DNA from 2 places in the Paenibacillus sp. plas6 genome. Region 2 is predicted to be linked to the other one. Evidence: predicted binding sites of a transcription regulator. Region 2 holds the regulator's gene; the other holds the start of a gene.
The links. Region 2 encodes LexA, which represses DNA repair genes until DNA is damaged. Its sites were predicted from a motif close to CGAACATATGTTCG; they were not measured.
Positions count from the first base shown of each region.

Region 1 (15,372 bases), 220 kb from region 2:
TTTTTAAAAGTTTTTTCAAATGCAACGGCTTCTTTTTGTTTCTTTTTAATTTGTGCGATTAACTGCTGAACACGTTCGTGATTTTTAATTTTGGCTTCTGCTCGGCGATAGTATGCTACCTCTTCAGACTGAGCTAGCATATCAGCAAGCTCTCTTGCCTTTGCCTGCACATCTTCTTTTACTCGAAGGTCAACAATATGATAAGACTTTATCTCTGCATGATCACCTTTATGAGAGCAAGCCCCACCTGTCTCACCGCCATGCAGAAACAGCTTAGATTCTATTGATTGATGCAGCAACTTCATTATTATTCGCCCCTAAATTAGATATTTGACACTAATGAAGATTCAATTGGCTCTGCTTTAATATAAAAGCTTTGCGCCACCGTCACTTTTGCTTTGATTAGTTTACCAATCCATGCTTCTGGACCTTCAATATGAACAAGTTTGTTAGAGCGAGTGCGTCCTGAAAGCACTTTATCATTATTTTTACTTAAACCTTCGATCAATACTTCTACTTCTTGACCTAGCAATGCTTCATTTTTCTTGCGAGAAATATCAGCAAGCAGTTGATTTAAACGATATAAGCGCTGTTTTTTCATTTCAAGTGGCACATCATCTTCCATCACTGCAGCAGGTGTGCCTGCACGTGGAGAATAGATAAACGTAAATGCAGAATCAAAACCAACTTCTTGCACTAGACTTAGCGTTTCTTCAAACTGCTCCTCAGTTTCACCTGGGAAACCAACAATAATGTCTGTCGTTAACACTACGTTAGGAATAGCAGCTTTAATTTTAGCTACAAGTTCTAAATATTGCTCACGTGTGTATTTGCGGCTCATCCGTTTTAATACAGTCGAGCTACCAGATTGAACTGGAAGATGAATATGCTCTACAAGATTGCCGCCCTTAGCCAGCACTTGAATTAAATGATCATCAAAGTCACGCGGATGGCTTGTTGTAAAGCGAATACGCGGAATATCTATTTTTGAAATATCATCCATCAAATGACCGAAGCGATAATCAATATCTTCGAAATCTTTACCGTAAGCATTTACGTTTTGACCAAGCAACGTTACTTCTTGATAGCCTTCTCTTGCAAGTTGTCGAACTTCAGCAATAACGTCCTCAGGACGACGACTACGTTCTTTACCACGTGTATACGGTACGATACAGTACGTACAGAATTTATCACAGCCGTACATAATATTTACCCAAGCACGCATACCGTCACGTTTCTTAGGCATATTTTCAATAATATCGCCTTCTTTAGACCATACCTCAACAACAAGCTCTTTACTATAATACGCATCGCGCAACAGATGAGGCAAACGATGAATATTATGTGTACCGAAAATAAGATCGACAAACGTAAAGCGTTGCAATAAACGATTAACAACGGTTTCTTCTTGCGACATACAACCGCAAACACCAATAATAAGATCTGGTTTTTCTAGCTTTAAAGCTTTTAAATGTCCAAGCTCACCAAACACTTTTTCCTCGGCATTTTCACGAATTGCACATGTATTTAATAGAATAACATCTGCTTCCTTGCGATCTTCGGTTGCAGTATATCCCATTTCCTCGAACATACCCTTCATGACTTCAGAATCATGTTCGTTCATTTGGCAACCATATGTGTAGATTAAATAACGTCTTCCCGCCCCAAATTGCTTCATTTCTTCGGCAATGGCAAAATCATAATGCACTTGCACCTCTTGCTTGCCACGTTTTTTCTCTTCACGATGATCAGGTGCAGAATTTATTTGAATATTACGTCCTTTAATACGATATGTCTTTTTGCCATTTTCTTCGCTAATTAACTTTGCATCAGAAAAGTCAAAGTATTTGGAGTAGTCTTTACTTTCCTTTGACGACATATATATCCACTTCCTTTAGTATCGTTATTACAATTAACAGTCTCAATGCATCATTATAACATATATTATACACGATAAACAGCTAGTTCATATTTTCCTAGTTTAAAACAAAAATCCTCTTATGTCTTTATGCAGAAACGCATTATTACATAAAAGGATTTTATCATGATTTGCTATAAACTAACAGACTTGATTTTTAATCTATGTTAAAACCAAATTGTTAGTCAATAATTTCAGCGGTATCGCCATTGTTAATACCAGCAGCGTTCGCTTCATCTGTATCAATATGCATATCAAGAGCGAAGTCTGGAGATACACGAGCGATTACATTTTCAAATACAACACCACGCTCGCCACCAACAGCTACACGCAATCTTTGTTTATCTGTGATACCCCATTTTTCAGCGTCTGAAGTATGGAAATGAATATGGCGTGCTGCAATAATTACGCCTTCTTCAATTGTTACTTCGCCCGCAGGCCCTTTAATTGTAATACCAGCTGAACCAGCGATATCTCCTGATTCGCGAACTGGCGCTTTAACTCCTAGTGCAAATGAATCTGTACGGGAGATTTCAAGCTGAGTTGCTTTACGCGCTGGACCTAAAATTCTAACTTTAGGGAAAGATCCTTTTGGACCGATAACTGCAACTGTTTCATTTGCAGCGTATTGACCAGGCTGAGATAATGGCTTGAACTCAGTCAGTTGATAGCCTTTACCAAACAACTGCTCTACATGCTCCTGTGATAGATGAATATGTCTTGCTGATACGCCTACAGGCACTTTTTTTTCCATTTCTCGATACACTCCTTAAGTTCTTCCTTCTGCGAAAACATTCAAAAGGCATATGATGTCGCTCATATGCCTCTATCATACCACTTATTAAAAGCGAAGAACAAGCATTTGTGAAAATACGCACAAAATTTTCATAATTATTTTCAACTACTTATCGCTTCGCATTTAAATTTTTTATTAAAAACTGATATGAGTTCCGCCACATTATTTTTTCCACAATTTCATAATCGTAGTACTGCAGCAGAAGTTTTTCTAATTTATTTACATCACGGGGAGTTCTTAATCCATCAATGTGTGTATCGATCCCATCAAAATCAGAGCCTAGCATAATATGATTTTCTGCACCAAGCTTTAACATATGATCAATATGTTTAAGTAAATCGTTCATTGTTGCCTTAGCCCCTGTTACGACAAACCAAGGTACATAGGTAATACCAATTAATCCTTGGCTTTGAATAATCGCACTTATTTGTGCATCAGTTAAATTTCGCGGATGATCGCAGATGCTTTTTGCATTGGAATGAGAGGCAATCACTGGTTTACTGCTTATTTTCATTACATCCCAAAAGCTTCGCTCAGAAAGATGAGATACATCAATCGTTATACCTAACTTATTGCATTGTGTGACAAAGTCTCTGCCTAAGCTGGACAACCCTGAACCATTCGGCTCCATTACTCCATCTGCTGCCCAATTCATAGCATTCCATGTTAATCCTGCAAAGCGCACGCCTAAACGATAAAGCAATGAACTTAGAAAGATGTGCCCCTGTAAGCCATCTACTCCTTCCAAAGACAGTATCGCACCTACTTTATTTGTCGCTTTACAGCGCTCCACATCAATTGCTGAGTCAACAACAATGATATTGGGATGATTCGTTATCCGCTCATAAAAAATATCAATACTTTTCATAATCGTAATTATATCTTTGGGATGGTCTGATGGGATATAAATAGCAAATACTTGAATCATGTAATCGGCATCGAGTAAAGATTGTAACGTCACATCAAGTCTTTCTGAAAAATCTTCTTTGTGAAAATCTAATCTTTGTTCAACTAGCAATTTACTAATGACGTCACAATGAAAATCAATTTTCCGCATTACATCCCCTCCTACGATTAGAAATGTTAATTTTACTCAATGAAAGCAAATAACCTGTTTACCCTGGAGTAAACAGGTCGATAACGAATTTAAAACACAAATAATTTTCTAATCATTGTTGGTTATTCATGCTGTTAATTATCTAGGTTCAACGATAAGCTTAATCGCCGTTCGATCTTCTCCATCAATAACAATATCCGTGAATGCAGGAATACAAATCAAATCTACTCCACTAGGTGCAACAAAGCCACGAGCAATTGCAACAGCTTTAATCGCTTGGTTTAAAGCTCCTGCGCCAATTGCCTGTAACTCTGCTGCGCCACGTTCTCTAAGTACGCCTGCCAATGCTCCTGCTACTGAATTCGGATTAGATTTGGCTGATACTTTTAATACATCCATATTAAGAACCTCCCCTGGAATGTTTGATGGACTTTACTATACTATAATTATTCGTGAAATTTAGAAAGATTCCTGCACACAAAATTTTTATTATTTGAATTATTCAGAATTTTAAAAGAACGATAAAATAAAAAGGCCGCTTATTTCATAAGCAGCCATGAATCTTCTGTTAATCTAATCTTTTCAATTTTTATTGCCCGTCCGCTCTTACTATCTAGCTCCGCAACAATTGCATGAAAATGCCATTTCCCCTCATCTACAACAAAACGCGATGGCATACCAGTAAGAAAACGGTGTAACACAGCTTCCTTCTGCATTCCAAGCACACCTTCCTTGGAGCCAACCATCCCTACATCGGTAATAAATGCCGTTCCATTTGGCAAAATGGTATCGTCGTTAGTTTGAACATGAGTATGTGTACCAACTACGATTGAAGCTTTACCATCAAGATGCCAACCCATCGCGATTTTCTCAGAAGTGACTTCAGCATGGAAATCAACTAAAATATGCGGAGTAATCTTGCTCGCTTCTTCAATTAATTTATCTGCGGTCATAAATGGGCAGTCAATCGGCGGCAAAAATGTTCTCCCTTGAATATTGATAATCGCTAGCTTTTTACCATTCGCATTAATGATTGCTAGTCCTTTACCTGGTGCGGAATGATGAAAATTCGCTGGTCTAACAATTCGAGGTTCATCATCCATCCACTCAAAAATATTTTTATTGTCCCAGGTGTGATTTCCCATTGTAATGCCATGAATACCCCAATCATAAAAATCATTGGCGATTTGGCGGGTAATCCCTCTACCTGCCGCTGCGTTTTCACCATTAGCAATAATGATGTCCGGATTATGCTTATCTTTTAATGCTGGCAAAACGCGTTTTACTGCTTCTCTGCCGACACTCCCAACAATATCACCAATAAATAGTACTTTCATTTGTAACCATCCTTATCTATATCCTACATAAAATAGAGAAGTGGCTGTTCCCAGCCACTCCCCTACGAGCATTCTTACTTAGCATATTCAACGGCTCTCGTTTCACGAATAACCGTAACTTTAATATGACCTGGATAGTCTAGCTCGCTTTCAATTTTCTTCGTAATGTCACGAGCAAGACGGAATGCTTCTGTGTCATCGATTTTATCAGGTTGAACCATAACACGAACTTCACGCCCCGCTTGAATCGCGTATGATTTTTCGACACCATCAAATGATTCCGTAATCGCTTCAAGCTTCTCTAAACGTTTAATGTACGTTTCTAATGTTTCACGACGAGCACCTGGTCTTGCAGCAGATAATGCATCAGCTGCTCCTACAAGCATTGCAATAACCGAGGTCGCTTCTGTATCACCATGATGAGATGCAATACTGTTAATAACGACAGGATGTTCTTTATACTTTTTAGCAAGTTCAACACCAATCTCGACATGTGAGCCTTCAACCTCATGATCGAGTGCTTTACCAATATCATGTAATAGACCGGCACGTCTAGCTAAAACTACATCTTCACCTAGCTCTGCAGCCATTAAGCCAGCTAAATAAGCAACCTCCATAGAGTGCTTAAGCACATTTTGACCATAACTTGTACGATACTTTAATCGACCAAGGATTTTGATGAGATCTGGATGCAGACCATGCACACCAACCTCAAAAGTCGCTTGTTCACCATATTCACGTACACGATCATCGATTTCTTTGCGTGATTTTTCAACCATTTCCTCAATACGTGCAGGATGGATACGACCATCCGCAACAAGCTTCTCAAGTGAAGTACGAGCGATTTCACGTCGGATTGGATCAAAGCCAGACAATATGACCGCTTCCGGTGTATCGTCGATAATTAGATCAATACCGGTCAAGGTTTCCAGTGCGCGGATATTTCGACCTTCACGCCCGATAATACGTCCCTTCATTTCTTCATTTGGTAGCGTTACAACCGAAACCGTTGTTTCAGCTACATGATCAGCTGCACAGCGCTGAATCGCAAGTGAGATAATGTTTCGAGCCTTTTTATCAGCTTCTTCTTTTGCTTGCTGCTCAATATCCTTAATCATCTGTGCAGTCTCATGACGCACCTCTTGTTCCACATTGGATAGAATTATCGTTCTAGCATCTTCCATCGTCAGATTGGAAATACGTTCTAATTCACTGAGCTGTTGCTTGTAGAGCAAATCGATCTGTTGCTGTGTTTCCTCGATTCGTTTCTCCTTGCTGGCTATAGCCTCTTCTTTGCGTTCTAAGATCTCTAGTTTCTTATCCAGCGATTCTTCTTTTTGAAGCAATCGTCTTTCCAAACGTTGTGTTTCGTTACGACGTTCACGAATGTCCCTTTCAGCTTCAGTACGCAGTTTGTGGACTTCATCTTTTGCTTCAAGCACAGTTTCTTTCTTAACAGCTTCAGCTTCCTTCTTCGCATTCTCTATAATTTGAACGGCAGCTTCTTCTGCACTAGAAATTTTTGCTTCAGCAATCGATTTTCGTATCATGTAACCAATTCCAAAGAAAATTGCGCCAACAAGGATACAAACGAGGGCCCAGATTATATGTTCCATCTTGTTCACCTCCTTGTTGCATACCCAGGGTCGAGCCCTGAGATGTTGTTTGGTTTTAACCGGTTTCCACACCGCATTAATTACGCCATTAGACGAAAAACAAACATTTCGCATCAATTTTTGGAAGTAAAATTGATACAAAAATTTTAGGAATACTCCTTCATTTTATCTTTTCGGAAAATCAATTGTCAAGCAATTCCCGAATTATCCCTCGTCTGCTCTCTTTTTTGCATCATTTTCTAGCATTTTCATAACTTCTCGGCTAATTGCTCGTGAATATCCACGACGTACAAGAAATTGCATCAGTTTTCGACGAATTTCTACTTCTGTTCCTTGCAGACTGTACAGTTTTTTTTGCGCAGCCTTGTAAGCCCCTGCAAGCTCAGCTTCTTCGTCCACCTTTGCCAGTGCTTGCTCTATAATTGAACTTGAAATCCCTTTCCCTTTAAGCTCCATTGCGATTCGCAATTTGCCTTTTCCCTGTTTGCCCATTCGCGCATTCACATATTGCATTGCATATTCTTTATCGTTCATATATCCTTCACTTGTTAAGCGAGATAGTGCGTTCGAGATGTGCTGTTCGCTAAATTGCTGTCTTCTTAAATAAAGGGCAAGCTGCTGACTGCTGCGCGCCTTGGCAGCTAAGTAACGAATTGCTTTAATGTACGCAAGATAATTTGCGTTCTCATCTATAATTTCGTCAATTAGAGAAGAAGTTAAACTCTTACCTTTTACCAACTGATAAGAAATAAAAATATCCTCATGCACCTCTAATGGTTCAGGCAAAATATCGATTGTAATGCGATAAATTTTCGCTTGCTTGCTGCTTACTTTAACAGATGTAATTAGTCCTTCTGCTTGTTTCATCGTATTGCTTGCTCACCTCATTTTCAGCAAATTACCTCGTTATAATGAAGAAGCTGTTCAGGATGTCAGCGAGAAACTGACAAGCTGAACAGCTTAATAACGCTCCAGAATAGTTCCGGAATAATCCTCTTTCTTCCGCTTTTTAAAGCCTGTTGCATTTATTAATTTCTGTGACTGCAACAGGCTTTGAGGGCAGATCTCTCCCGTTTTCCAGACGTTTATTCCTTTGCTCGGAGTGCTATATTGCAGCTAGAATAGTCTAATCCTTAATGAATTTAGTTAGAAACGCTGCTTAAAATAGTTCGTCTAGCTCATCCTCTTCTTCCTCAGCAAAGCTAGCAGGAAGAGCAGCAGTAAGATCTGAAGATTCACGAATTTGACTTTCAATGGTTTGAGCAATTTCAGGATGCTCTTTTAAGAATTGCTTAGCATTTTCACGGCCTTGACCTAAACGCTCACCATTGTACGAGAACCATGCTCCACTCTTTTGAACGATATCCATTTCAACACCAATATCGATAATGCTGCCCTCTTTGGAAATACCTTCTCCGTACATAATATCGATTTCAGCTTGCTTAAATGGAGGAGCCATTTTATTTTTAACTACTTTAATACGAGTACGGTTACCAACCATTTCATTGCCTTGCTTTAAAGTTTCAACACGGCGAACATCTAAACGAACGCTGGAGTAGAACTTTAACGCACGACCACCAGGCGTTGTTTCTGGATTTCCGAACATAACGCCAACTTTTTCACGAAGCTGGTTAATAAAAATGGCAATTGTTTTTGATTTTGAAATCGCACCTGAAAGCTTACGCAGCGCTTGTGACATTAGGCGTGCTTGTAAGCCGACATGAGAATCGCCCATATCCCCTTCAATTTCTGCCTTCGGTACAAGAGCAGCAACAGAGTCAATAACAACGATATCAACAGCACCGCTGCGTACAAGTGCTTCAGCGATTTCTAGCGCTTGCTCCCCTGTATCAGGTTGGGACAGCAACAGCTCGTCAATATTAACGCCCAGTTTGCTGGCATATAGCGGATCTAGCGCATGCTCTGCATCAATAAAAGCAGCTTGTCCACCAGCACGTTGAACCTCAGCTATAGCATGCAAAGCAACTGTTGTTTTACCAGAAGATTCTGGTCCATATACTTCAATAATACGACCTCGTGGATAACCACCAATTCCTAATGCAATATCAAGAGCAAGGGAACCGCTAGAAACGGTTTCTACTTGCATATGTGTAGATTCACCTAATCTCATAATTGAGCCTTTACCAAATTGCTTTTCAATTTGACGAAGCGCATTGTCAAGCGCTGCACGACGATCACTCACGAAATTCACATCCTTCAATGTTTATATTAGTATAATACCTTACTTATCCCTTCTTGCCAATAGTTTTTTCGAACACACATTCGTATTTTTTGTGTCGCGATGCATCTCTTTGCATTTAAAAAAGAGAAACCGCGACAAAACAGCGTTCCGTCACGGTTCTTCCATGAATAATTATATTGTATCGAAATCCAGCTTTCTCTACAAGATATGAAGTGATTTTTTTCCAATTCTAGTTAATTTAATAAATCTACATGTTCTTTAAGTGCTTGCCATAAGCGGAACTGTAAATTTTTCACCGCTTTAAGCTGAATTGATGCTCGATCACCAGTAAGTTTTAACTCAAATACTTTCGTTTCTTTTCCTTTTTCAGCAATACCAATAAACACTTGACCGACAGGTTTACCTTCACTTGTGCTTGGACCTGCTACACCAGTAATAGAAACGCCAAAAGTAGAGTCAAGCAGCTCACGTACCTTTTCCGCCATAAGCTGGGCTGTAGAGCTGCTAATCGCTCCTGGCGCATGTTCCCCTTCTAACTGCGACATAGGAATGTTAAGCAGCTTATGCTTCATCTCATTCGTATAAGTAACTACTCCGCCGACAAAGCATGAAGAACCAGTAGGAACTTTAGTAATCAGTTCGGCAAATAAGCCACCACTGCAGCTTTCTGCAGAAGCAAGTGTATAATTTTTACTTTGCAGCATACGAACGATTTGTCGCTCAATTGGAATGTCCTCAACTGCATATAAATAATCGCCAACTATCGCTTTAACCTGCTCGATCGTTGCCTGCAGTTTAATATTTGCTTCATCCTCACTGCTTGCCTTTGTAGAGACACGAACTGTAACCTCACCCTCCTTGGCATATGGAGCAAGTGTTGGATCAGTTTGACCATCAATTAATGGAAGCAGCTTTGCCTCCAAATTGGATTCACCGATTCCAGCAAATTTCAGTAGCTTGGAGTAGAGAGGCTGCTGCTCTCCCCGCATAACCTCACGCAGCCAGGCTACAGCCGGTCCATTAAGCATCGTATTCATTTCTTTAGGCGGTCCAGGAAGCAACACATAATACGTGCCATCCTCAACTAGTGCATTACCTACGGCAAGCCCTGCTTCATTAGGTAACGTCACCGCACCTTCAATCGTATGTGCTTGACGGATATTACTTTCTACCATTTCAATTCCACGACCTTCAAACAAGGCCTTTATTTTCAGCAAAGCTGGCTGATCTATTTCTAGTTTGCGGCCTAAATAAGATGCTAGTACATCTTTCGTTAAATCATCCTGTGTCGGTCCGAGTCCGCCAGTAAAAATTAACAGATTAGCTCGTCCTCTAGCGATGTTAATCGCTTGCTCAATACGAGCAGCATTATCTCCAACAACCGTTTGAAAATATACATCAATGCCAAGCTCTGCTAACTTTAATGAAATGTCTCGTGCATTAGAATTTACAATTTGACCTAATAGCATTTCAGTTCCTACTGCAATAATTTCTGCTTTCATAAATGCACCTCTCAATTTTCGTTCAGACCAAATAATGCACTCCCCTGAAAATAACAAGAGAGTGCATTATATTATTCAATCGGAATTAATGATTTATTTTTTACAAAGTAATCAATACCTGAGTACACTGTAATAAGCGCTGCAACCCAAGCGCAAATGATATCAAATGGGAAATCAATAAGCTCAAATGGGAAGTTATTGAGTAATATGGCAATAATCATCGTAATTTGAATAGCTGTTTTCCATTTGCCCCATTTACTTGCAGCAACGACCTTACCTTCTAACAAAGCAATTTGCCGTAAGCCGGTAACTGCAAACTCACGTGAAATAATAACAATTGCAACAAGCGCACTTAGCTTGTCCATTTCAACTAAAGCGATAAGAACGGAAGCAACCAACAGTTTATCAGCAAGCGGATCTAGTAATTTTCCTAGATTCGTCACCAATTTATTTTTTCTAGCTATGTATCCATCTAATCCGTCCGTGCTTGCCGCAACAATAAAGATTAAAACAGCAACAATTTGATTGTACGAGATATGAACATCAGCAACTTTCAGTGCACCTAAATCAAAATTGACAAGCAGAAAAAATAAAATGACTGGCACTAAAAATATTCTAGCTATCGTTATTTTGTTAGCTAAATTCAACGTTTTCCCCCCATTACTGTTCAAACAAACGATGTCTGAACTAAGACCCTTTCGCCTTCATAACATATCAATAATCTTATTATCTATCTAAAATTGATGAATTGCAAATCTAGCTCAATCTTTGCATTGCGCAGCATAGCGATAACCGCCTGCAAATCATCCTTGCTTTTACCAGAAACACGAATTTGATCGCCTTGAATTTGGCTTTTCACTTTTAATTTTGAGTCCTTAATTAAACTGTTAATTTTTTTCGCTATATCCTGCTCAATGCCTTGACGAATTTTTACTTTTTGGCGAACCGCTCCTCCCGAGGCTGGTTCAATTTTGCCATAATCTAAATTTTTCGTAGGAACATTACGCTTAACCATTTTCCCAATTAAAATATCAATTACTGCTTTAAGCTTATAGTCATCATCAGCAAGAATGGTGATTTCGTCTTTATCAAGGGTGATTTCCGTTTTGCTTCCTTTAAAGTCGAAGCGTGTGCCGATTTCACGTTCTGTTTGTGTAACAGCATTATTTAACTCCTGCAGATCCACCTTAGACACAATATCAAATGAATAATCACTCATAAAACATTCTCCTTTCTTAACAGCTATCTTTGACTTAAAGAAAACGACAGCTATTCTGCTGTCGTTTCAGCACCCTTCATTTGCAGTAAAATGCGTTTGGAGCCTTTGTTATTGTCGCCATCTTCGACTAATACTCCATCAAGTGTCACTTCAATATTTCCTGGTCTGCCTAAATTCAAATAGACATCACCTGAAACGGTAAAACGCTCAGTCGTTCCGTCTTGGATATTTCCATAATAAAGCTTGTTTCCATTTTTACCATTTTCATAAACTTCTAACCAGCTTGCTGCACCGCTGCTTGTAATAACAAGCTCATAGCTTTCCTTCTTGGGAGTAACATCAAATGTTTCCTCCTTGCCGCTCACTTTCACAGATGTGATAGTAACAGCCTCCGGAGTTGGCGTTGGTGTTGGAGTCGGTGTTGATGTTGCCGCTGCTTGGTCCGTTGCAGTTGGCGTTGGTGTAGGTTTGAAATCACTGTTATCAGTGATTTGCGTAGGGTCTACTTCATTCGCAGGCTTCCCATCATTTCTCACTTGATAATACCAAATGACAAACAATACAAGCACTAAAAATCCCCATAGTAAAATATTGAATAATACTTTACCGAAGCGTTCTGATTTAGCAGAACGCATACGACGCGGTTTGCGCGATGGAATCGCTTCGTTAACTGGCATTTCTGGCTCTGGAGTCTCCACATTATAATGCTTTAACACCTCATCGGCATCTAATCCAACGAATTCTGCATAATTTTTTATAAATGCACGTATATAAAACTTGCCTGGCAGGACATCATAATCGCCTGCTTCTAATGCTTCCAAGTATCGCTTTCTAATTTTTGTTTGTTCCTGAACATCGTCTAAAGAAAAGCCTTTTTCCTCTCGAGCTTTTCTTAGCAGTTCACCTAACTCTGACACAATACTACCTCCTTTTCGCTAAAAATCTTCTCCATAATTAGTAAATGTCTCATACGTAATCTCTTCATCTGGTGTATTGCGCAGCTCCACGATAATATCAAAATGACTGTAATCGTAGTTGGAATCACGTACAAAAATGTCTGGATGCTCGATTACTTTAGTTGACGGCATCTCCATAATTTCTTGAATTAATGCATGATGACGTTCATTCGAACGAATCGTACTAACAATGCCATCAATAATAAAAATATTGTTAGGATCCATCTCCTGCTCGGAAAGCTGGGAACGCACCGTTTGTCTTAGCAATGTAGAAGAAACAAATGTCCATCTTTTATTCGAGCAAACACTGCCCGCAATAATGGATTCTGTTTTACCGACGCGCGGCATACCGCGTAATCCAATAACATAATTGCCCTCACGCTTAAATACCTCGCCAAGAAAATCAACTAAAATCCCCAGCTCATTGCGTGTAAAGCGAAAGGTTTTGCGGTCATCAGAATCACGTTCAATATAACGTCCATGTCTTACTGCTAATATATCAACAATGGTTGGAGTTCTCAGCTTGTTGACGGTAATATCATCAACTTTTTTTAATAGCTTACCCAATAATTCTATTTTCTCATCATCATCCGTCTGCAGGAGTAAGCCACGCGTATGATTATCGACACCGTTAATTGTAACGATATTTACTTCAAGCATCCCTAGCAAAGATGCAACATCCCCTAACAAGCCCGGTCTGTTTTTATGAATTTTGTACTCCATGTACCACTGCTTTTGTTCCAAAGAAGTCACCATCCTAATTACTATGTAAAACTGTTTAACATATGTATTCTACAAAATTCAACACTTTCCTGCAATAAATGCAAATTCATCAGCGAAAAGCCTCCAAGCGGAGGCTTCTCACAAACAGCATATTTACATAGCACTATAACCAAGTTTAAATTTTTTTCATTTATTTCACTCTTTATGATTTTTCAGCTAATTTAACCATCAATTTTGCAATGGTATGGCGATCGCTCTCATCACCAACATCCCATAATTCTTTGAGAACTGCTTGCTCACTATTTTTAGGATCAACACGTTCATCTAAGAAAGAACCAATTTCGTATGCTAGATTAGAAATCGTTTCCTCAGATAAACCAAGGTTTTTCCCTTGTTGCACGCGATCCTTCAAAAACTTTTTCCAGGAATCAAATTGATCAAGTACGGTTGACATTTAGCTTCCCTCCATATGAAGTCATTTGTTGAATGATTTCAACGTGCTTAGTTTATGCAATCTGCTAAACAGTATTCGACTCAGTAATTGCAAGCACTGGAACTTTTTACGTCAACCATCCGCCATTAGGGCTTATCACTTGACCAGTAATATAAGAAGATTCTGGCAAAGCTAAAAAATATACAAGTGAGGCAATTTCTTCTGTAGAGCCAAACCGGCCAATCGGAATTTCTTGAGCAAGTGCTTCCTTTTCTGTCTGATCAAAGCTGCTCATCATATCTGTTTCAACTACGCCAGGAGCTACTGCATTTACGGTTACTCCAGAAGGAGCAAGCTCTTTCGCCAGCGCCTTCGTAAAGGCGTTAATGCCTCCTTTAGTCGTTGAATAGAGCACCTCACAGGCCGCTCCTGTTATCCCCCATACCGAAGATATATTAATGATCCGACCATAGCGTTGCTGAATCATATGAGGCATAAAGAGCTGTGTACATAAAAACAACCCTTTAAGATTTATGTTCATCACATGATCCCATTGCTGCTCGGTAACATCACAAAGCATACCATAATGGGAGACACCTGCATTGTTTACAACAATGTCAGGCTTAATCCCTAAACTATCAAGCTTTTCCTTCATTCTTAAAAGTTGCTCTCGGCTGCCCAAATCTGCAGCAATCGTTAGCACCTCGGCACCTAATGCAATACATTCGCGCGCAGTTTCATTCGCCTGCTCATGTCCTTGCAAATAATGAATTACGATGCGATAACCTTCCTTGGCAAAGCGCTTTGCAATTGCAGCTCCTATGCCTCGGCTTCCCCCTGTAATCAGCACCGTCATATCATTTAAAGGTTTTTCCATTAGTTAGTTGGACTAACGACAATGGATACTGCCATTTGCTCAAAGTCAAAATGTTGACGCAATCGAGCATGAACATCATCCAATGTGCACTCCTGATAAAATTTAAGCACATTAAACATATCGCAATTACGGAAACGGTAGCGTGTAAATTGCGTTGCAATAGATTCAGGGGAATTCAGCATACGTAAATAATTTCCGATCTTTTTACGCTTAACTGCTTCAAACCGCTTGGAATCAATTCCGTCTTGCAGCGTCTTCTTTAAATACTCAGTAACTGCTGAAATAAGCGCATCGGGATCAGGCGTATCTCCGCCAATTACGGAAAACGCATATTGCTCAGAGCAGTTATATTCATGACCAAACGAATCAAAGATTAGTTGTCGATCATATAACGATTGATAAAACGGAGAACTGCTGCCAAATAAAATATCTAGCATTAGTTTACTTTCCACTTCATGCTTTAATAGCTCTTCACCTTGCTTCGTTACTTCTGCCTCTTTAAACCCGATCATGCATTTAGGCAAAGATACTGGCAAATGTTTAACCTTTCGTTGCTCACGAATTTCCTTTGGTTCTTTCTCAAAAAATCGATGAATTTCTCCTTGTGGAGGAAAGTTCTTTTGGGCTTGATTTTGCTTAACAAGCTCAATAATTTTTTCTGCATCCACACCGCCAACAACAAATAACAACATATTTGAAGGATGATAAAATGTATTGTAGCAGCGGTAAAGCAAA
Region 1 is NZ_CM170151.1:4,208,316-4,223,687, reverse strand. Features, by position in the region: gene AC2TDL_RS18735 (YlbF/YmcA family competence regulator) at 1-305, opposite strand, end outside; gene miaB (tRNA (N6-isopentenyl adenosine(37)-C2)-methylthiotransferase MiaB) at 323-1,879, opposite strand; gene AC2TDL_RS18725 (phosphate propanoyltransferase) at 2,100-2,672, opposite strand; gene AC2TDL_RS18720 (dipeptidase) at 2,824-3,771, opposite strand; gene AC2TDL_RS18715 (stage V sporulation protein S) at 3,910-4,170, opposite strand; gene AC2TDL_RS18710 (TIGR00282 family metallophosphoesterase) at 4,311-5,108, opposite strand; gene rny (ribonuclease Y) at 5,183-6,724, opposite strand; gene AC2TDL_RS18700 (regulatory protein RecX) at 6,929-7,591, opposite strand; gene recA (recombinase RecA) at 7,884-8,927, opposite strand; gene AC2TDL_RS18690 (competence/damage-inducible protein A) at 9,161-10,429, opposite strand; gene pgsA (CDP-diacylglycerol--glycerol-3-phosphate 3-phosphatidyltransferase) at 10,501-11,076, opposite strand; gene AC2TDL_RS18680 (YajQ family cyclic di-GMP-binding protein) at 11,160-11,648, opposite strand; gene AC2TDL_RS18675 (RodZ domain-containing protein) at 11,699-12,565, opposite strand; gene AC2TDL_RS18670 (DUF3388 domain-containing protein) at 12,584-13,348, opposite strand; gene AC2TDL_RS18665 (DUF3243 family protein) at 13,530-13,781, opposite strand; gene ymfI (elongation factor P 5-aminopentanone reductase) at 13,888-14,637, opposite strand; gene yfmH (EF-P 5-aminopentanol modification-associated protein YfmH) at 14,637-15,372, opposite strand, start outside.
Region 1: a site for LexA is predicted at 8,997-9,010, ahead of recA (recombinase RecA). Genes of this name have one in related genera too.

Region 2 (15,372 bases):
CCTCTAACCTTTCACTGTCATTCCCAAAGATCTCAAACGTACTTCTCTGAATATCATGTTCATTTTTTATTTTAACGTTGCAAATTAAAAATACTTGTTCTTCGCCAGCATTATAATAATGATAATAATAATCTTCAGGCTCACTATCTGTTCGATTATATGAGCATGAATTAACCGTAATATTGTATTTATTAATTGTAAAAGTTTCTTTAAAATTGACTAAATTTAATACATTAACTATCGGAGTCTTTCGAATTTCATTACCTGAACTATCTGCCACTGTAAATTCAACAATGTAACTGCCTGGAACATCACTTGAAAAATCTTTTGTATTTAATTTCACTTTATCGGTAATATCCCCATCAAGATTATCTGTTGCTTTAACAAAATCAAGCAAATTAGTACTTTCACCCTTAAATATATTTATTTTATCTGCTACCTTTAATGTAGGCGTAACATCATCAATAACACTAATTTGCTTTTCAATGCTAGCTGAATAACCTTTCGAATCTTGAACATCAATTTTTACATTATATGTTCCGATTTTTGCTAAATTAAGGTCGCTAGTAACATTAACCTGCTCGATAATATTTTTATCAAATACACTTTCGGCAACAACGATACTTTTAATTGATTCGATTTTATCATTTTCTGTACTAGCTGAAAGCTTATCACTTTTAAATTCCAATTTTGGAATAAAGACTTGCTCGTATGTATCAGTTTCAATTCCTTTTTTCGAGCTTATTTCATCCAATAAACGACTAGATTCTTTTGCAAGTTTATTTACACCTAGTATGATTTTATCAATGTCGGTTATTTCATAATTACTATTTAATAGGGATAAGTAGTATGTTAAGTTATCCTTATTAAAATGCTCATTATTTAGTAACTGATTATATTCATCAAGGCTTATCTTATTTTTAATAATCGTTTTTTCTATTTTATTTTCTTTTATTGCTAATATATCTTGTTCACTATATCCTAGCTTTTCTAATTGGCTATTACTTGAACATGAAATTAACAATACTAGCGAAAATATGATTAAAGCGGTTTTACAAACTTGTATATATAACTGTTTCATCTCTTTACCTCACTTATATAAATCAATTAAATCAGACAATGAAATATTGATACCGCATGACTTCAATCTACTCTTTCTATCATTAAATAATTTTTCAAGGATGATCTTACTCTCTTCAAGTACTCCATGATGCAAAGTACGATGACAATTTGGACAAAGTGAAACGATGTTTGCGTGCACGTCTAGACTTACATTAAATCTAGCCTGATGACTCATTGGAATTAAATGATGTCCTTCACAATAGTTTTCTCCTGTTGTTTTAGATTTAAATGATCGATGATCTTGATTCACTTCACATTTAAAATGAGCATTTACGATAACCTCAGCAGGCTTTTTCACATTTCTTTTATATCCTCGTATACTACCTTGCATAACTTCTGGCGCTTCTTCAATTTTATCAATAATTTTGATATGAGCTCTATCAATCATCTTCAATTGTGTTTCTACTTCATTTACAAATTCTGCATCTTGCAAATCTTCATCTACTTTATTGTGCACCGTCTGCTCTTCTGTGTTTTCAGATTCATCATTTTTTAGTATCTTACTTGTATCAAAGCCATATTGTTCTAACCGTTCTTTGGCTATTGCTCTTTCTTCGAAAGAAAATAAAGATTTATACTTGGGATTCAAAATTATTGCCTCAACCGTTAAATCAACTCTTCCTTTTTCGAATAGCTTAACAAGACCATCTGTTATTTTTGAAGAATTAATTAGTTTTTTTGCTGTTTGATAACCGCCATATTCAGATATCATTCTAAAAAAGACGCTAGGATTATATCCAATTTTATTAGCTTGTTGAGCAGATTGAATAAGATCATTTTCTAGTAATTTAAGTAATTCTTTGGTTTGAGATTCACTCATAGTAACACCTCACTTTTAAATAAAATCCACTAACCTCGTAAAACAAAAAATCGCCCTCTAACGTTGACATGTTAGGACGATTTATTTCGGTCGGCCTGTGCGTCATCGTTCTTGTAGAGGAGCTTATACATTGAAGTTAACTTTGTCCAACAGTCAGATTCACCTCTACTTGTCCAATAACTGTTTGTATAAATCTTACTATATCTCCTCATTGATTAACAATAAACGAAATTATGAATTATATCGAAAAAAAGAACCTTTCCTTCATCTGATTGATAAATCAAATAAAAGTAAGGTTCTTTTCCAGTGAAATCCTAAGCCTTATCCACATTAAAGTAATTCGCCTCTGGATGTGCGAATACCATTGCACTTACAGATGCTTCAGGTTCCATCATAAAGCCTTCGGTTAGCTCGACACCGATATCTTCTGGCTTCATTAAATCAAATAACAGCGCTTGATCCTCTAAGTTCGGGCACGCTGGATAACCAAACGATACACGGATACCTTGATAACGAGCGCCGAAGCGTTGCTTCATTGTCATTTCAGGCGGATCTGGATAACCGCATTGCTCACGCATCATTTGGTGCACTTTTTCAGCTAGTCCTTCGGCTGTTTCTAGAGCACAAGCCTGCAGCGCATGTGAACGCAAGTAATCGCCTTTTTCTTTCCAATCATTCGAAATTTCTCGAATACCTTTACCAGCAGTTACTACTAAGAAACCTACATAATCCATTACGCCGCTGTCCACACTTTTCAGATAGTCAGCTAGACATAGGAATGGCTCAACCTGCTGACGCGGGAAGGAGAAGCGTTTAATTTCCTTCGTATGATCCTGCGGATCGTAGATAATTACATCATTACCTGACGATTGTGCCGGGAAGAAGCGATACATTGCATTTGCTTCAAGATAGCCTTGTGTTGCTCCATCACGATAAATTTGGTCGATTATTTCTTTTAGTTTTACCGTTTTTTCATCTCCTGCAGCAAGCAGCTTATCTACTTGCCCTTTAACACCTAGATGATGACCAAGCAACATTTGCATATTTACATATGGCAACACTTGTGTCAACGGAATATTGCGCAAAATGTGACGCTCAGTATCAGGCGGTACAAATACAGGAGCATCTGGCGAAATATTGGAACGAACAGCTCGAGTCATCGGAGGTAATTTTTTACTATCCTGCTCCTCATTTAACAAAGCTAGTCGCTGTTCTGCAATTTCTTTTTCTAGTTCTGCACGCTGTTCAATACTTGTCAATTTATTAGCAATATCTAGCCCTTCCATTGCATCCTTAGCATACACAACCAAGCCATCATACTCTGGCAAAATACGTGTACGCGTAAATTTACGTGTAAGTGCAGCACCGCCCACCAAAATCGGTACATCAATACCAGCATTTCGAAGGTCCTGCGCAGTCACGACCATTTGCTGGGCAGATTTTACAAGCAGGCCAGATAAGCCAATTGCATCAACCTTCTCTTCACGATACGCCTCAATAATCTTTTCAGGCGGTACCTTAATGCCAAGGTTAATAATTTTATAGCCATTGTTCGATAAGATGATCTCAACAAGGTTTTTCCCAATATCGTGAACATCACCTTTAACAGTAGCAAGCAAAATTTTACCTTTAGTAGCTGACTCTGTTTTTTCCATAAACTGCTCAAGATAACTTACAGAAGCTTTCATAACCTCTGCACTTTGCAGTACTTCAGCAACAATTAGCTCATTGTTATTGAATAGACGCCCTACTTCCTCCATACCCTTCATTAACGGACCGTTAATAATTTCAAGTGGAGTATATTTTTCACGAGCCAGATCTAAATCTGCAATCAGACCTTCCTTCGTTCCTTCAATAATATAAGAAGCGAGTCGTTCTTCTAGCGATAAATTAGACAGTTTTTCTTTCTTTTCAACCTTTTTATCACGGAACGCTGCTACAAAAGCTGCGAGTGTTTCATCATTCGTATTATAAATTAGCTGTTCCGCCAGCTCGCGTTCCTCTGCTGGAATAGAAGCATAGCGCTCAAGCTTCTCTGTATTAACGATAGCATAGTCCAGACCTGCCTTCGTCGCATGATACAAATAAACAGAGTTTAATACTTCCCGACCTGCATCAGGCAAACCGAAGGAAATATTACTTAAGCCGAGTAACGTTTTTGTACGCGGATATTTTTCTTTTATCATCCGAATACCTTCTAATGTTTCCACTGCAGAACCAATGTATTGCGGATCACCAGAACCGATTGGGAACATATTCGGATCGAAAATAATATCTTCCTCGTTTACTCCGTACTTATTAACAAGCAAGTTGTAAGCGCGATCTGCAACTTCCAGCTTTGCCTGACGAGATACTGCTTGTCCACGCTCATCAATTAGAATGACAACAACGGCAGCACCATATTTGTGAATAAGCGGAACAATTTTTTCAAACTTCGTTTCTCCATCTTCAAGGTTAATCGAATTAATAATCGCTTTACCTTGTGAATATTTTAGGCCCAATTCAATAATATGATCGTAAGTAGAGTCGATCATAATTGGAGCTTTTATTTTTTTCATAACTTGCGGTAAAAACTGATTAACCGCATAAGCTTCATCAATATCTGTATCCTGCAAATTAATGTCAATTATTTGAGCTCCGTTTTTAACCTGACTACGTGCTATTTCAGAAGCTTCATCAAACTTTTCTTCTTTAATAAGACGTTTAAATTTGCGTGAACCAGAAATATTGGTCCGTTCACCAATCATAATCGGACGGTTATCATCTTCAATAAAAACTGTTTCAATTCCTGAAACTGCATCAGGATGATCTCCTAAAGCTTGTCTTGGCTGGTATTTCGCCATTGTCTCAGCAATTGCTTTGATATGAGCCGGTGTTGTACCGCAGCAGCCGCCAGCAATGTTAAGCCAACCATTTGCAGCAAAATCCTCTAATTTTCGAGCTAAAGACTCAGGTGTCTCATGATAGTGCCCATTTTCATCAGGCAATCCTGCATTTGGATAGCATGAAATCTTCGTGCGAGCAATATTGCTCAATGAGCGAATATGGTCACGCATAAACTCTGGACCAGTCGCACAGTTTAAACCAATAGAGATTGGATTTAAATGCTCTAGTGAAATATAGAACGATTCGATCGTTTGACCAGCAAGCGTAGTTCCCATTGGCTCAATCGTACCGGAAATCATTATTGGAAGAGTGATACCTGTTGCCTCAAAAGCGTTACGAACTCCGATACTGCCCGCTTTTACATTTAATGTATCCTGTGAAGTTTCTAGCAAAATCGCGTCTACTCCACCTTCAATTAAAGCTACCGTTTGTTCAAAATAGCTTTCTACTAATTCATCAAATGTTACCCCGCCAGTTACTGACAATGTTTTAGTTGTCGGTCCGAGTGCACCTGCAACAAAACGCGGACGCTCCTCAGTGCTATATTTGTCTGCCGCTGCACGTGCTAATTTAGCAGCAGCCAGGTTTATTTCTCTTGCTTTCTCTGGTATATTATATTCCGACAATACAACACTAGTAGCACCGAATGTATTCGTTTCAATTATGTCAGCTCCAGCCTCAAGATATTGTTCATGGATACTTGTAATTAAGTCTGGACGAGTTAATACTAGAATTTCATTACAGCCATCATATTCAGCACCGCCAAAATCTGCTTCTGTCAAATTCGCTTGCTGAATCATTGTTCCCATTGCACCATCTAAAATGAGAATTCGCTTTGCTAGCTGTTCTTGCAGCTTATTATTGGACACTTTCATACCCCTTCCCAAAATCACTATCTCAAATTTTATCAGAACTTCACATAAGTTGAAAGGATAATAATCGACAATCCAACTTTTTTGTTTTATAATTATAATATAACAATTAAATTCCTATTGGAAAAGGTGGAATAATACATGGCAGAGGTAAGAATTCGCAACACAGACGAACGTATTAAAGGTGAAGAAAACGTAGCCGCATTTTTGTCAAGCCAAGGCGTTCTTTATGAACACTGGAATATTAATAAACTACGTGAAGATTTACGCGAAAAATTCACATTAACTGATGAGGAAAAACAAGAAGTTCTTGATACATTTGATAGCGAAATTCGTGACCTTGCCGAGCGTCGCGGTTATCGCACATGGGACATTATTACGCTTTCTGAAGCAACTCCTAACCTAGATGAGTTGCTTGCGAAATTCGAAAATGTTCATACACATACTGAGGATGAAGTCCGCGCTATTACTGCTGGTGAAGGTATTTTCGTCATTAAAGGTACTGACGATGTTGGTTACTTTGATGTAGAGCTTCAAGCAGGTGACGTTATTTCTGTATCTGAAAATACACCTCACTTCTTCACACTAATGGAAAGCAAAAAAATTGTTGCAGTACGCTTGTTTATCGAAACAGAAGGCTGGATCGCTCATCCGCACCATGACCCTTCTTTCCAAAAATAATGTAATCATCATTAAGTTATGGATGACGAAGCACGGGCTAATTAATAGCTCGTGCTTTTTTCTTAATATTAAAAATTATCCGCTCCCATTTCTAACTACAGGATTCTTTGCTTGGCTCATTGAATATATTAGCAGGTCATCTCTAATTTATTATGTTAGGAGTTCGTTCATATGAGAAGCTTATATGCAGTGTTACTAATGGTGATGTTATTCCTAACTGCATGTCAATCATCGAATGAAATTAAGCTAATTGAATCGGAAACGACTGATTTTGATCTCAACACCGCTTATGAAATGGTAAAAAAGAAAGAAAAAATGATACTTGATTTTGCAATGCTGGACAAGGTCACGCAAAAAGAATTTGCAGATTATGAAGCAGCCTTTATAGAAGAGTTTGGCGAAACGCTTGCCTCCCAGCTTCTTGAAATGTTAATTATCCATGATATGGATGCACCTCAACATTCAGATCTTTTTGTACAGAAATACTCACTATACCCGACCGTTTTTCATAAAGGCGTGACAATTACTCAAGCATACATCACTAAAAATATCTACGAGCATGATTTTTTTAATAGTACTTTGCTTACTATCAGGGAACAGTATACCGAGGCTAATGAGGATTTAAAAAATTGGTACAGGGAGTACATTTTTAAACTTAACGAAAATGATGAATGGGAATTATATCAAATTCCTGGAATATGGAATTTAACAAGTGACGGTTACAATATAAACTATTTAGAGTTAATTGATTACGAGGAGTAAAAGTTAACCTAACCACTTTCAAATAAAAAAGCATGCCCTTGTGACAAGAACATGCTAAATCAAATAAAGGTTATTTTTCAATAATTGCAAATAATTGATTCAAATCAGAAATGGTATGCGTAGGAATGATTTCGTCAGTTCTATCAACACCATGACGATTAATCCATACAGAAGGTATTCCAGCAGTATTTGCCCCTAAAATATCTGTAGTTAATTTATCGCCAACCATTACAACTTCATCAGCATTTACTTGAAGTAAGCTTAATGCATGCTGGAAGATCGAAACATCAGGTTTACCAATACCAAATTCTCCTGAAATGATAATATGATCAAAGTACGGTGCTAACTGTGGAACTCCAGCAAGCTTTTCTCTTTGAAGATCTGGCGAACCATTTGTAAGCAATAGCAGTTTATAATTCCCTTTTAGCTTATCCAGCACAGCAAACGTTTCATCATAAACAAGCGGGCGTTTACGACGTTCTGCTGGGAACATTTCACCAAGCTCTGCCCCAAGCTGCTCATCGTCAATCCCGATAACTTTTAGACCATTGACCCATGCAGAACGACGATATTCAGGTACAAATTTCTCAAGTTGACGAAATTCTTGTTGCTCTCCTTCTGCAAATCGTGCCCATAGCCCTTCAAAAGGATTAATTCCAATTTTCTTCGTAAATGGGAATGCTTCAAAGGCTTCATATATTTTTCTTGCTTCAGAGCGAACTGCTGCTTCTAGTAAAGACGGATCAATATTTTTATTTTTTTCCGCAGCGTACTCACAAGTTGCACGAAATGCTTCCTCTACACTACGAGCATCCCAAAGTAGCGTATCATCCAGATCAAACATTACTGCCTTTTTCACGCTTGTTTCTCTCCTTTATTTGCTATAGTTCAGTCCAAGTAATATTATGTTTTTCTGCTAGCTTCTTTAACTCAACCTTCATATCCTCAATGGGAAAGCGATTGAATGTTTTATTAAAAGCCCAGCTACTACCATTTTTCGGAATAATGATAATGTAGCCGCCTTGAACTTTAATCTCTTTAATCGCAACTGCAAATAGCTGCTTGTCCCCCATAATGCGACGTGACTGTATATAATCTTTCCCTATCGCAAGATAAGGCTTTCGGAAAAAAAATAGAGCTGCTAAAACAAGATAAGCAACATTTGTTAACCAATACATTGCATCTAGCTCGTAAACAGGATTCATTAACAATAAAATGTTATACATCCCAATAAACAGAATAAGTACAATTGGAAAAACGATATTTTGCCCTTTGAACACGATTTTATTATCTTGTCCAGCCGCTTTATTAAGCTGCACATCCCCGAGCCCAGCTTTTTTCCGTTGCTTATTTACCAGTTCCATATTTTTTCTAACTTTTCTTTCCCAAGAACGAGACAAGCAAACTCCTCCTCTATCTATATTAATTTCTGCTTATCTTTAAGAAATTAATGCAGTGGTTTACTTTCTGAAGTTTCATCCTCTACATATTTTATGCTATCAAGCTGTTGTTTAAAATTGGCTTTAAACACAGAGAGATATTGCGCTCTTAATTTTTCACGCTCTTTTTCCTCTGCCTTCGTTAAACCAACAGATTTATTTTTGCGCGCTAGCTCATTAATACGCGCAACCATTTTATCCATATCCATTTCATCCACTCCCCTCTTTATCAATACAAACTTCTGCCGGCTACGGTCGGGAGTTGCACTTTGCATCCCTATTACAATGATAAACCTTTGAAAAAATCCACAACAAATTTATTATAGCAAAAAAGCTTATAAAGTAACATCATTTACTGATGCCTTATAAGCTTAGAAATATTTTTAGTTATTATACATTCCCTATTAAGGAAGCTCGGGCAGAATTAGCTGTTCGCCGGGCTTAATCAGATCACTCTCTAAACCATTACGTTGCTTTATTAAAAATACAATAAAGTTAAGATCTTTGTGCTCATAATGTCGACTTGCAATATTCCATAATGTATCACCAGTACTAACTGTTACAACTGATTCACCATCAAGCACAGCAAATTGTGACGAAGAACTGCCGGCAGCAGCAGTAATTAAATATAAGCTAGTTATTATTAAAACTATAACCAATAAACTAAATATCCATTTATAGATTTGTGTTGAATTGGTATTTCCTTTTTTATGATCTAGCGATGTCTTAATGACCTCATAGCCTTGATATGCATACGGATTATAAGTTGTCATCTCATGTCACTCCCAAACATTTGTTCTGTTTTTATAATATGCGAACATATGTTTCTTGTCAATAGATTCTACCAAAAAATAAGAACATATATTCTCAAGAACTTATGTTTGTGCGAACCGGAGTTCTATGTTATAATTTCCCTAATAATAATGGGAGTTGATTATATGAGCAAGCTTTCTAAGCGCCAATTAGAAATATTGAACTTTATAAAAAAAGAAGTAAGAGAAAAAGGATACCCTCCTGCTGTTAGAGAAATTGCTGAAGCTGTAGGATTATTATCAAGCTCTACAGTACACGGTCATCTAGATAGATTGGAAAAGAAAGGATACATACGCCGTGACCCTACTAAACCACGTGCAATTGAAATATTAGATCATGATGATGAATATACAGATTCATCCGACAACGTAATTCCATTTCCTGTTAAACACATTCCGATTATCGGTAAAGTTACAGCTGGTATTCCAATTACCGCTACTGAAAATATTGAAGATTACTTCCCGCTATCCTCCCATTTTGTTGGTGAGCATAATGTGTTTGTTCTAACTGTTGTCGGTAATAGTATGATTGAAGCTGGTATTCATAATGGTGATCTTGTGATTGTTCGTCAGCAACAAACTGCAAACAATGGGGATATTGTAGTTGCAATGACGGAGGATGATGAAGCGACAGTAAAAACTTTCTATCGTGAAAAAGATCATATTCGCCTACAACCTGAAAACTCATCAATGGAACCAATTATTCTAAAAAATGTTACGATTCTTGGAAAAGTCATCGGATTGTTCCGTGATATGCATTAATAATAAGCATATAATAAAAAAATGATGACCATTATCGCTAGTTGGCATAATGGTCATTACTATTCAGAGGACATTTCCTCGCAATTATCATTACGGGAGGAACCTGTATTGAAATCATTAAAGTTTTTTGTCCTAGCTCTATGCTTATTCCTTTCAGCCTGTGGTCAGCAATCAAATTCACACTTAACATCAACACAAGCTATAGCTGAACCACAGCAAACCAAAACTCAATCTGAAAATCAGATAGCTACGGACACGGATGCAGAAGAACTGCTGACAGAGGTGCAAAATACAGAAAAAACTCATTCTAATATTGTCTCTTCAAAGCAAACTGAGCCTGATGATTACGACTATGTTTTAGAATTTCCTAGTGACAGCTATCCTGAAACAGCATTACATATTTATTCAGCTATTGAAAATGGACATTCCGATGTTTGCACAATCGATCGAGACGGTGCAGCTGAACGACGTAAGCAATCGCTAAAAAGAATTAGCACTAGAGATGGCTATGATCGAGATGAGTGGCCAATGGCAATGTGTGCAGAAGGCGGTGAGGGGGCAAGTGTTGCATATGTTGATTCAAGCGACAATCGCGGTGCCGGAAGTTGGATTGGTCATCAGCTCTCCGCCTATGAAGATGGCGAACGTATTTTATTTATTGTGGCAAAACCAAAAAGTCTTTTTGGAAAAACTAACCCTAACACAGATAAAAGTGAATTAAAGTTAGATGAAGATTTGCAAGCTGAAGTTGAAGAACCTCTCTACAAAAACTGTACAGAGGCTCATGAGGCAGGGGTCACTCCATTATTTGAAGGAGATCCTGGCTATAGCAAAAAGTTAGATCGCGATGGAGACGGCGTTGCCTGTGAATTATAGAGAATAATATTAATAAGCTCGTTATCCAAAAAAAATAATGGCTCTATTCAACTACCTCTTCGGGTAGGAATAGAGCCGTATCCATTATAACTGAAATTTCTCCTTAATAATTTGGGCAACTTCAGTAGGTTCCAAAAGTGTATTATTGATGCGAATATAGTTTTCTTTTGTTATTTCCCCCGGCAATGAGTTTATGCGATAATTTTGTATCGTTGCTCGCAGATCCTCCTCAGATTCTTCAATATTTCGTTTCGATGGTTTTTGCTCAAGACGAAATTCACTTCGGTTGCGCTGCAATCTTGTCTCCATATCTGCTTCCAACTCAACGAAATACGTTTCTCCACCCTGTTCTTCGAAAATTTTGCAAGTTTTCTGTACAAAATCCCAATCTTCCTGCAGATCAAAAGCCCAAATAAAGGTAAAAATTAAGCCGTATTGATTACTTTTAGCAAAGGCTTCAAACAACTCTTTTCTCACTATACCGGCTAATCTCATTGTTTCAGGTCCATATCCGAAAAATGGGTGAAACAGTTCAATCGACATATGGTTATGAAATAATTTCAAATCAGTGATTTTTGCTAGTTCAATGCCAACCGTCATTTTACCAACTGCTTGAGGACCAAACACCAATACAAACTTCATATCGCTCCCTCATTTCAAATAATATAACAACTCACACCCCAATAATATCCTATATTATTATATTTTGTAAATTCACTACATAAATATTTAACCATATAAAATAAATTAAGAGGAACTTATGCCCAAGTTCCTCTTAATTCATATTGAAAGTTTATTATATTGTTACCAATAGTTGCTTAGTTGCTTGCTAATATCCCTAAAGACCTAGTAAAAATTGCATCACTTTATCATTAAAGCCAGGATAATGTTCATGAGCAAAATCAGGATAAATCTCTAACGATTTAGGCGCTTTAATTTTGTTGTAAGCAGCAAATTGAGTTGAAGGTGGACAAACGGTATCACTAAGCCCTACCGCCATCAATACCTCTCCTTGAATTCGCTCAACTAGATACTGAATGTCAATATAACCTAGCTTTGTAAAGACTTCGTCCTCACGTTTATGCTGTGGATCAAAATAACGGAAATATGACTTAAGCTCTGCATATGCATCCTTACATAGATCCATTTCCCATACGCGACGATAGTCACTTAAAAACGGATGGACTGGAGCAAGTCGCTTAATTCTAGGCTCTAATGATGCACAAGCAAGTGTCAGCGCACCTCCCTGTGATCCACCCATTGCGCCTACACGATCTGGGTCAACCTCTGGCATATTCATAGCGATACCTGCCAGCTGCGCCGTATCCAAGAAAACATGTCTAAACAATAAGTTATCTGGATGATCATCTAAACCGCGAATAATATGACCATTTAATGTGTTCCCTTTTACCCCACCAGTATCCTCTGATTTTCCTCCTTGACCGCGAACATCCATTGAAAATACTGAAAAACCTAGAGCAGCGTAGCCTAACTTATCATTCCAGTCTCCAGAATGTCCATAGTATCCGTGAAATTGAACAACGGCTGGATGTGGCTCAGCCACATGCTTAGGCTTTATGTATTTAGCATGAATCCGCGCACCTCGTACACCTGTGAAATATAAATCATAACATTTTGCAAATGGAACCTGAAACTCACTTGGAATCAGTTCAACATTAGCATCGACAGCTTTCATTTCAGCTAACGCACGTTCCCAGTATTCAGCATGATCCTCAGGCTTAGGATTAATTCCTTGATAAACAAGCAGTTCTTCTAGTGGCATATCAATTAGTGGCACTTTGTTTCTCCTCCTAAATGCTAATGAGCTTAAAAATTTAAATGATGTGCTTTAAGCATAGATCCATTGTTTTTTTTCTGTCAACAAAAAAAAAACAAGCTGACATTAATAAAATCGCGATGTCAGCCGTCTTTATATTTATATTATTCAAACATCTATCATTAAGAGAAATTGAAAATTCGTAAATAAGTAACAAATTCGCTATTCTTTTTTTCTCAAATAGACGTCTTTTTTATTCAAGTAAAACAATAGAGAGCGATGCACCTAAACCTTCATATAAATTTGTATCCCTTGTATTACCAAATAACTTAAGCGACAATTCCGCATCAACTTCTAAAGCTACAATAATTGTGCTGCTATAGCAGTTCATGCCACTAATACTTGTTAACATGCTAGGCGTATAGATTGTATTATTAATTGTCAATGCAATAAATTCTCCTGTAATTAAATCAATATTAACTGTATAAGAAATAAGATACTTCCCTGATAACGGAACGATAAATGAAGTATTTCCTTCGTTTGCTTTTATCCCGTTTAAAACTTTATTGTCTGGCAAAGAAATAGCTGAACCTGCGTTATTAATTTCAATAGAGCGATTTGAAGTATTAGCAGCAAAGGCATTCGTCGTAATGACAACTGGATTATTGGGACCAGCTGATACTGCTGACGTAATCACACTTCTTTCCTCTTCTATTGCACTTCCAAAACGATATAAACTAATAATGCTTTCAAGCTTCGAATGCAAAAACATTTCGTTCTTCATTGTCGAATTTAGTGTTTTTCGGACTGATTCATTTACTTCAAGTATCTCATTAATGGTGGGAGATGTTGGTGGCGTCATTCCTGGAAGTTGACCAAGCACATACTGAAGCTTTTCTCCCTCTGCATTAATAATATGACTTAACCCTAACTCCTCCATCACGATCGAAGTAATTAGCAAATTGATAACATCATCACGATTAAGAGAAATTTCCGGTGTAATATTAGGGATATTTGGTAAAGACATATCGTCCCTCCCGTCCTAACGTAATGCATCACTTGCTTCCAAATGTGATGAACCACGGATTATGCTTTATTGACTCACTTGCTTAATATGTATAAATTTCAAAGCTATAAGCGATAAAAAAGAGAATGAAGTGTTCGTAGTTTACAGTGTTCTATAGTCCTTTATCGTGCTTTATTGTTCTTTGTCTTGTTAGCAGCCAGCTTCTTAATTGACGCAAACGCACTAAAATTACAAAACGTGACTCTAAGTCTAATATTTTCGTTGTTCCCCAAATCTCCTCAAGCTTTTTTATTTCCTGATAAAGTATGTTCGTTACTTTATGTTCTTTCTTGATAGTGTGAAATAGCGTGATCCGATCAACATTCATAATAAGTTGTTCAATATGCTCAAGACATGTATAAATAAAAAGCAATTGATTCTGCTTTAGCTCACAACAATGATACATATTCTCCAGCCATTTATATTGGTCGTTTAATAAACGACAAATTGCTATCGCTAAATGTTCACATTGAATTCTTAATTTAGTGGAGTTCTGAATAAATAAATCGGTTTGATTGTATTCTATTAAGCGTAATATAATTTGCTTCTTAATATTAAAAATGATTAGCATATGATTAAGGCTACCGAGCCAGTTTAAATTATTTAATAACGTAATCGTTGCATTATCTACTTCGATCTCATTATCATAACTAAGATCTTTCTCTAATTGCTGCTTTCTAAAACGTGTCAGGTAATCTGTAAAGGTTGTAATTAAACTTGAAAATGCTGTAATATTATCAACTAATGATTGCTCAAGAAGAAGGCTGCTCTCTTTTCTTGATAAGCTTTCCTTATCTATTTTCCATGTTTCTAAAGAAAAAAAAGAGCTATTCATCATAACACTCATCTTCCCGAATAGCTTGGTTATGCAGCTCCATATCAAGCAGCTCTTCCAATTTAGTAAGCAATAACATTTGATTTTTCATTATGCTTCGCATAACTTTATCTACGGAACGATTTACACGAAGATAATGTTCGATACAGGCATCTTCAGTCTGAAGGATTTTTTGAATTTTTTCACCCTCGGCATTTAATATATGAGATAATCCAATTTCCTCCATTGCAATTGATGTAAGTAGCAGGTTGTATACTTCCTCTCTTGTTAACGTAATTAATGGATTAATATCTGGAACAGTTGGAAGTGACATATTCCTCCTCCCCTCATGCTGCAATAGTAAGTAGATCACCTAACAATATCTATCAGCTCATTGGATTCCCTTTTCCTTCTTTAAGCTTGGACAGGTTAATTAATGATATGATTGGCTTCAACGAAATATGACAATGTCGGGAAGGAGAGTCTAACCTATTTACGAAATGAAAAAGATTACTTCCATTCAACTAGGTTCGGGGCTGGATCTAAAATAGACTCGTACTGCTCAAGAAAACCATAGTTTGCTTGGGGATCTAATTGCTTATATCTTTTAAACTTTGCTATTCTATCCTCCTCTTTCGCCCATCCGAAATGCTGAACTCGCAATGGATTGTATAACATCTTTT
Region 2 is NZ_CM170151.1:4,424,023-4,439,394, forward strand. Features, by position in the region: gene AC2TDL_RS19640 (immunoglobulin-like domain-containing protein) at 1-1,081, opposite strand, end outside; gene AC2TDL_RS19645 (HNH endonuclease) at 1,091-1,942, opposite strand; gene metH (methionine synthase) at 2,257-5,637, opposite strand; gene AC2TDL_RS19655 (1,2-dihydroxy-3-keto-5-methylthiopentene dioxygenase) at 5,842-6,381, shown strand; gene AC2TDL_RS19660 (hypothetical protein) at 6,553-7,143, shown strand; gene AC2TDL_RS19665 (HAD family hydrolase) at 7,214-7,987, opposite strand; gene AC2TDL_RS19670 (hypothetical protein) at 8,025-8,543, opposite strand; gene AC2TDL_RS19675 (DUF896 domain-containing protein) at 8,591-8,791, opposite strand; gene AC2TDL_RS19680 (LysM peptidoglycan-binding domain-containing protein) at 8,987-9,355, opposite strand; gene lexA (transcriptional repressor LexA) at 9,521-10,156, shown strand; partial or broken gene AC2TDL_RS19690 (NucA/NucB deoxyribonuclease domain-containing protein) at 10,439-10,819, shown strand; gene AC2TDL_RS19695 (excalibur calcium-binding domain-containing protein) at 10,817-11,032, shown strand; gene AC2TDL_RS19700 (AAA family ATPase) at 11,117-11,674, opposite strand; gene AC2TDL_RS19705 (acetylxylan esterase) at 11,871-12,830, opposite strand; gene AC2TDL_RS19710 (alpha-helical endospore appendage domain-containing protein) at 13,063-13,836, opposite strand; gene AC2TDL_RS19715 (hypothetical protein) at 13,988-14,713, opposite strand; gene AC2TDL_RS19720 (alpha-helical endospore appendage domain-containing protein) at 14,703-15,023, opposite strand; gene AC2TDL_RS19725 (glycosyltransferase) at 15,200-15,372, opposite strand, start outside.